Regions from separate parts of the Caldanaerovirga acetigignens genome, predicted to be linked through region 2. Evidence: riboswitches for the same ligand, from Rfam matches in the RefSeq annotation. Region 2 holds a riboswitch; each other region holds the start of a gene.
What was found. Region 2 has a riboswitch for thiamine pyrophosphate ahead of thiT (energy-coupled thiamine transporter ThiT). Riboswitches for the same ligand answer to the same signal wherever they lie in the genome.
Positions count from the first base shown of each region.

Region 1 (2,267 bases), on a different contig from region 2:
TATGAACGGAATCCTGTAGGCTTTTGTGAGTTCCCGAAGCTGTAGGGCGAGATGATAAAATTCCCTGCTTGTAATATCCTTTTCCCTGAGCTGAAGCACCGTAATACCCGCTTTTATGGCTTCCTCCACGGCATCAACGAGATTTCTTTTGCCAATATAAGACCTTTCGGTTATGGCGTAAAGAGAATAATCAATCTTCATGCAATCATCCCCTTGTAGTTAATGAAAATCTCAAACGTTCAGCCCCGCCTTTTGGTAGAGATTGAAAAAGTGATGGACGGGACCCGCGCCTCCGCCTATGTTTACGGAATGTTTAATGGCCGAAGTGATGTACTCTTTTGCCAGTTTAAACGACGTTAAAAGGTCGTGTCCCAGAGCGAGGTTTGCCGCAATGGCCGAAGAAAAGGTACAGCCGGTGCCATGGGTATTTTTCGTCGGGATTTTTTCCGACCTTAATTCATGGAACTCATTTCCGTCGTAAAGCACGTCAACGGCGTCATCCTCCAGATGGCCGCCTTTTACGATTACTGCCCGGCAGCCGTAGGACATTATGTTTTCTGCGGCTTTCTTCATGTCATCCACGTTCTTTATGGTTATTCCGCTAAGTGCTTGTGCTTCGAGGATATTTGGGGTTACCACAAGGCATCTTATAATAAGCTCTTTTTTAAGGGCATCGATGGCGTCCGGTTTCAAAAGCGCATGGCCGCTTTTTGAAATCATGACCGGGTCTAGCACGACCTTTTCCGGCCTGAATTCATCAAGTCCCTTTGCTATTGCTTTTATTATGGCTTCGGATGATACCATGCCTATCTTTACTGTATCCGGCGGCAGGTCTTCGAAAACGGCCTTCATCTGCAAATACACCATTTCCGGCGAGATGTCCTCGACACCAATTACTGCTTTGGTGTTCTGGGCTGTGACAGAAGTTATGACGCTCATTCCGAATACGCCGTGGGCGCTGAACGTCTTGAGGTCCGCCTGAATTCCGGCTCCACCTCCCGAGTCGGAACCCGCAATGGTGAGAGCAAGCTTCATTTTCCAAATCCCCCCTAAAAATAAATTTACCCGCCTGTGCAGGCGGGCAGATCGATTACTCCCGGAATGGGAAAATCTGAACTGCTTCCCTACGCAGGCATTACCCTGAGCAGGTTCAAGGGGTCGAGACTAGAACCTAGCCTCCTCTCAGCCGAAGGCTCCCCCAGCAGTATTATTGGATTTGACATTTGATATTATTATACTACATAATTTTTAAGAAATAATTATGTATCCTGAAATTTTTGAGCGCTCATTATGGCGTTTACGACAGCCCGGGAAACCGCTTCAACTGCGGCAACCCCTATGACGTTAACGTCAGATTTGATGTCCCCGGTAGACATCGCAAAAATGGTATCGCCGTCGAACATCGTATGGACGGGACTTATAGTCAAAGCCAGGCCGTTGTGGGCTAAAGATGCCACTTTATTGGCCTGCTCTTTGCTGAGACAGGCGTTCGTAGCGACAACGCCGATAGTTGTATTGTTACCTATTGGAGCTTTTGTAGTGTATCCTTGAAGCAAGACCCTTTTAGTGTCGACAAATTCACCGGTTTCGGGATTTCTGGCACCTGCGATTATCTTTCCAGTGCCGGGTTCTACAACGTCACCAAAAGCATTGACTACCACTAATGCACCTACGACGATGCCTCCCGGAAGCTTTATGCTTGAAGTACCAACTCCTGCCTTCATACATCCTCTCATTCCCAATATTTTACCGACTGTAGCGCCAGTTCCAGCTCCGACACTTCCTTGAGCAATAATACCGCTATTTGCGTTAATACAAGCTTCGTAGCCCATTTTTTCATCAGGGCGGATGCGAGAATTTCCATAGGCCAAATCAAAAATCACTGCAGCAGCTACGATAGGGACCTTGGCAACTCCTGTATCAAAGCCTATCCCCTGTTCCTCGAGATATTTCATTACTCCGCAAGCTGCAGAAAGCCCAAAGGCGCTACCTCCGCACAATGCTACGGCGTGGATTCTTTCTACTAAATTCATTGGCCTTAACAAGTCGGTCTCTCTGGTCCCCGGGGCAGAGCCGCGGACGTCCACACCGCCAACCGCACTTTTTCTTGCTAAGATTACCGTGCAACCGGTCTTCGCTGTAAAATCTTGAGCGTGTCCCACTTCGATGCCCGGGACATCGGTAATTTTCCCCTCATACATAAGTTGTTCCCCCTAATTGAATGTACACAGTTTCCACAGATTTATCCACAGACTGCCTTTTTAAAA
Region 1 covers NZ_FRCR01000002.1:138,120-140,386, forward strand. Annotated here, with positions in the region: gene thiE (thiamine phosphate synthase) at 1-201, opposite strand, end outside; gene thiD (bifunctional hydroxymethylpyrimidine kinase/phosphomethylpyrimidine kinase) at 232-1,035, opposite strand; TPP riboswitch at 1,105-1,210, opposite strand; gene BUB66_RS02255 (P1 family peptidase) at 1,260-2,201, opposite strand.
Region 1: linked by a shared signal. The riboswitch ahead of thiD (bifunctional hydroxymethylpyrimidine kinase/phosphomethylpyrimidine kinase) and the one ahead of thiT (energy-coupled thiamine transporter ThiT) in region 2 are both predicted to bind thiamine pyrophosphate.

Region 2 (2,267 bases):
AGTTTATCGAGATTCTTTACCATGTTTCGCTTTAAAACTTCCTCAAGGGTTCTTCTATTTATTGTTTCTGGATTTATGCCATTTAGAAACTTGCTATAGGGAGTGTTTTCCTTAAGGTAAGCGGCGAGGTCCTGGATGGACCTTTGGCGGAGCATTTCGATGTAATGCTCGCTATTCAAAAAATCGCGCTCCATCGCTTTAATTTTCGTATTTACCGCTGCAAAACGCGTAACCCTGTCCATAATCAAAACCTCTTTATATCAAATATCTCGCTTAAAAATTTATTTATGATTTCTTCCTTTATTTCGAGGTATTTTGTCTCCATGGTTTTTATAAGTTCTCTTGCTCTTTTTTTCAGTTCTTCAACTTCGCGGTTGCCTTCACTTAATGCCTTCGAATAAATTTCATTTACTTTTTCATCTATTTTTTGATTGAAATTTTCTATCATATCCTGGATTTCCCGTCGGTATTTGGATTCGAGTTCGGCTAAATTTTTCTCCCTTGTTTCCTTTATGTTGGCGGCTTTGCCGTCTATCTCAATGAAGCGCTCGATGGCCTGTTCTATGACCTTGTCCTCCAATTTTAATCACCTTCTTTGCAAACTCCGAATTCTTTATTAAACCTTACTCCTCTTATATAACAAAAGCAAATTTAAAGGAATGAAAAATTTTACCGCCTTATGTTGCTATTAATCGGCTTTGCTGCCGAAACCGGTATTATCTTAAAATCTCTCGTGTTTTTTCGAAAAAAATCTCGAAATTACCCTCGAAGGTATTGCGTCTTGTACCAAAATTTGATATAAAAAAACTTATAAGGATTTTTTATAATGTTTTTTCCTCCGGTGACATATATTATTCATATAGAGAATAAATGCGAATCCGTGCTGGGGGAGCTACGGCTGAGAGGAAGCCGACTTTCGGCTTCGACCCCAAAAACCTGAACGGGGTAATGCCCGCGTAGGGAAGCACGTGAACCATTGGTTTGCTTGCCCACCTATACGGGTGGGCTTATATTTTTTTTAAGAAAGGAGAATTGATTTATGAAGAAAAATTCTCTGTCAACGTTAATCGAAGGAGCCCTAATGGTCGGTATAGCTACGACCTTGAGCTTTGTAAAGATATTTCAGGCTCCGTACGGAGGTTCGGTTACTTTAGGCAGCATGGTTCCAATTCTTCTTTATTCCATGAGAAATGGAGCCTCTAAAGGGATAGTGGCGGGAGCGTCTTACGGTCTTTTGCAGCTCATAATCGAGCCTTATATCGTTCATCCGGTCCAGGTGATCTTGGATTATCCGCTGGCATTCGGATTGCTAGGCCTTGCCGGACTGTTTAATAAGAAGGTTTGGACAGGGATAACCGTCGGAATATTGGGCAGGTTTTTCTCTCACTTTCTTTCCGGCGTCATCTTCTTTGGGTCCTATGCGCCGGAAGGGATGAATGCGTTCGTTTATTCCGCCCTGTACAACGGTGCATACCTGCTGCCAGAATTGGCTATAAGCCTGCTTGCGGTAAGGTTTGTATTTTACCGGTTTATCAGAAAAGACGAAGAACAAAACTACCTTTCATGAAGGTGGGAATTATGGGAAGCGGACTAAATTCGCTTCCTTTTTTATTTTTTTTTGCGAAATTTCTCGAGCCGAAGCAGGAATTAACAGATTATGGTCGAATTGTATATATTGGGATGAGGCGGAGGGATGATATGGGAGAAAATCTTAGCAGAGAAGAAGTAATAAGACATTACGAGGAGATTATAAAAAAGATTAAAGATGTGGTTTCTGCAAAAATTATAACGACACCTGACGGAAAGATATCGGAGATTCATGTGCTTGCCAACTCCAACCGGAATCCAAAGCAGATAGTGAGAGATATCGAATCAGCGCTGGTTGCGACTTTTGGCTCTGAGATAGACCATAAAAAGATTAGCGTGGCTCAATTGAACAAAGAGGAGATTTTTACTGCGGAAACCCGTTTAAGGATAGATGGCCTTACCGTAAAAAAGAGCAAATACAATTACGAAGTATCAGTGGTCCTGAGAGACGCAGAAGATAAATTATATGAAGGAAGAGCGTTGGGCTCAGGTACTTTTAAATACTATTTAAAACTGGTTGCCCAAGCGACGATTGACGCCATACAGCAGTATGTGGGGAGGAATTTTTTAATTACACTGGAGGATATTAACGCCTTTAGAATAGGCGAAAGAGAAGCTATAGCAGTACTAGTGTCCATATTGACCGATTGGGGGGAAGAGACCTTTTTAGGTACAACTCT
Region 2 covers NZ_FRCR01000007.1:114,761-117,027, reverse strand. Annotated here, with positions in the region: gene BUB66_RS06995 (V-type ATPase subunit) at 1-242, opposite strand, end outside; gene BUB66_RS06990 (hypothetical protein) at 245-580, opposite strand; TPP riboswitch at 876-980, shown strand; gene thiT (energy-coupled thiamine transporter ThiT) at 1,040-1,567, shown strand; gene BUB66_RS06980 (hypothetical protein) at 1,699-2,267, shown strand, end outside.

Region 3 (2,267 bases), on a different contig from region 2:
GCCCTGCTTTATTATCCTTTTAACGTCTTTACGGCTGCCGTATCCCGACATGCTTAGGATTTTGTCAAGTCGCTCTTTTTTGCTGGGCATTTTGAAAACCTCGCTTTGCACTTTGCTGCAACATAATAATATCACTTCTTCAAAAAAATAAAAACCGAAAAATAAAAAAAGCCCCGAACATTCGGGGCTTTCTCTTTCGGATTAGTTGGAAAGGACTACTATCACTATCGGCAGGAAGAATATTATGATTATAATCGGTAAAAACCACCACCACCAGGTCTGAATGCTGCTGAGGTCTGCCATCGTTTTACCCCCTTTCTTTAATCCTCAATACATAATATGTTTATGGGGATAGAAGAGGTACTGATGGTTTTTAAATTAATAAAAAAATACACATAAAGTAATTATATGGCAAATGTTCTCTATACATATTAATCGGGATGGCGGGTCAACATAAATAAAAGAGGACAAAGTTTTTAAGGGGGTTTGTCGTTATGAGGGCGTTAAGACCTTTTATTACAGGAGTTGCAACGGCAGCCTTAGCGTTTATCTTGGGGCCAGAAATAAGGAGGAAAATGAAACCAGCATTAGAAAAGGGCATTGAGAAGGGGAAAGAAAGGATAGCGAAAATTAGGATTGGCAATGATGATGAAGTTGGTGAAGAATATTCAACGGCGGAACAAAGATATGAGAGGGAAATTGTGAAATTGAAAGAAGAAAATAAGGCATACTTGGAAGAAATAAGGGACCTAAAGAATTTGGTAAACAAGCTTTTTGATGAGATTGCATCGTTGAAAGGGAAAAGTTAGCGAAAAAACTTTTTCATTGACTTCAAAAACCATTTTGTATATAATTTTAGCAAAACTTAATATAGACTACCGGGGGTGCTGCGAAAAGCGGCTGAGACGGGAGTTTTTCCCGAACCCTTGAACCTGTTTGGGTAATGCCAGCGTAGGGAGGGTAGTCAGTCGGTTGCTTTTTGAGTTCGTACCCCTGGGTACGATTTTTTGTTTTTAAAGGGGGAGTTTTTTGTGACACAAATGGAAGCTGCCCGGCAGGGCATAATTACCAATGAGATGAAAGAGGTGGCAGAACAAGAACGAGTGGATGCCGAAGAGGTAAGAAGAGCAATTGCTGATGGAACTGCGGTTATCCCGTGCAACAAGAACCACAAGGGCCTGAAACCCTGCGGCATAGGAAGTGGCCTGAGGACAAAGGTCAACGCCAATGTCGGGACTTCAGAAGCCTATGCTGACCTTGAAGAAGAGCTCTTAAAGGCAAAAGCGGCAATCGAAGCGGGAGCCGATGCCATCATGGACCTTTCCACCGGCGGAGATATCGCAGCAATTCGGAAAGCAATACTCGCAGAAATCCACGTGCCGTTAGGGACTGTCCCTATATACGAAGTGGGAGTTAGGGCCAGGAAGGAACGGGGCAGCGTTGTCGAATTTACAGAAGAAGAACTATTTGAAGTCATCGAAGAACAAGCCGAACAGGGTGTGGATTTCATGACCGTCCACTGCGGCGTTACGCTCGAGGCTGTGGAAAGGCTTCGCAGAGAAGGAAGGATTACGGACATAGTGAGCAGGGGCGGGGCATTCCTGACAGGATGGATGCTGAAAAGCGGCAGGCAAAATCCCCTCTATGAAAAATTCGACAAGCTTCTTGAAATAGCTCGAAAGTACGATATTACTTTAAGCCTGGGGGATGGCCTGCGTCCCGGATGTCTTGCCGACGCTACCGACAGGGCGCAGATCCAGGAGCTTATCGTTCTTGGTGAACTAGTGCAGGAAGCGAGAAAGCATGGGGTGCAGGTTATGGTCGAGGGGCCGGGTCACGTGCCGATGGACCAGATTGAGGCGAATGTAAAGCTTCAAAAGAGAATCTGTCACGGTGCGCCCTTCTACGTGCTGGGTCCCCTGGTTACCGACGTGGCGGCGGGTTACGACCACATAGCAGCGGCCATAGGTGGAGCAATCGCAGCGGCGGCTGGTGCAGACTTCCTTTGCTACGTGACTCCCGCGGAACACCTTGGGCTTCCAACTGTGGAAGATGTGAGGGAAGGGGTTATAGCTTCAAGGATAGCAGCCCACGCCGCCGATATCGTCAAAGGCGTCTCTGGAGCAAGAAAATGGGACCTTGAAATGGCAAAAGCGCGAAAAAACCTGGACTGGGATTCTCAGATTAAACTTGCCATCGACCCGGTTAAGGCCGCAAGATACAGGGAAAAAAGGAACACTTCAGATACCAAGACCTGCACAATATGC
Region 3 covers NZ_FRCR01000008.1:110,279-112,545, reverse strand. Annotated here, with positions in the region: gene BUB66_RS07705 (pseudouridine synthase) at 1-90, opposite strand, end outside; gene BUB66_RS07700 (hypothetical protein) at 495-809, shown strand; TPP riboswitch at 871-976, shown strand; gene thiC (phosphomethylpyrimidine synthase ThiC) at 1,032-2,267, shown strand, end outside.
Region 3: linked by a shared signal. The riboswitch ahead of thiC (phosphomethylpyrimidine synthase ThiC) and the one ahead of thiT (energy-coupled thiamine transporter ThiT) in region 2 are both predicted to bind thiamine pyrophosphate.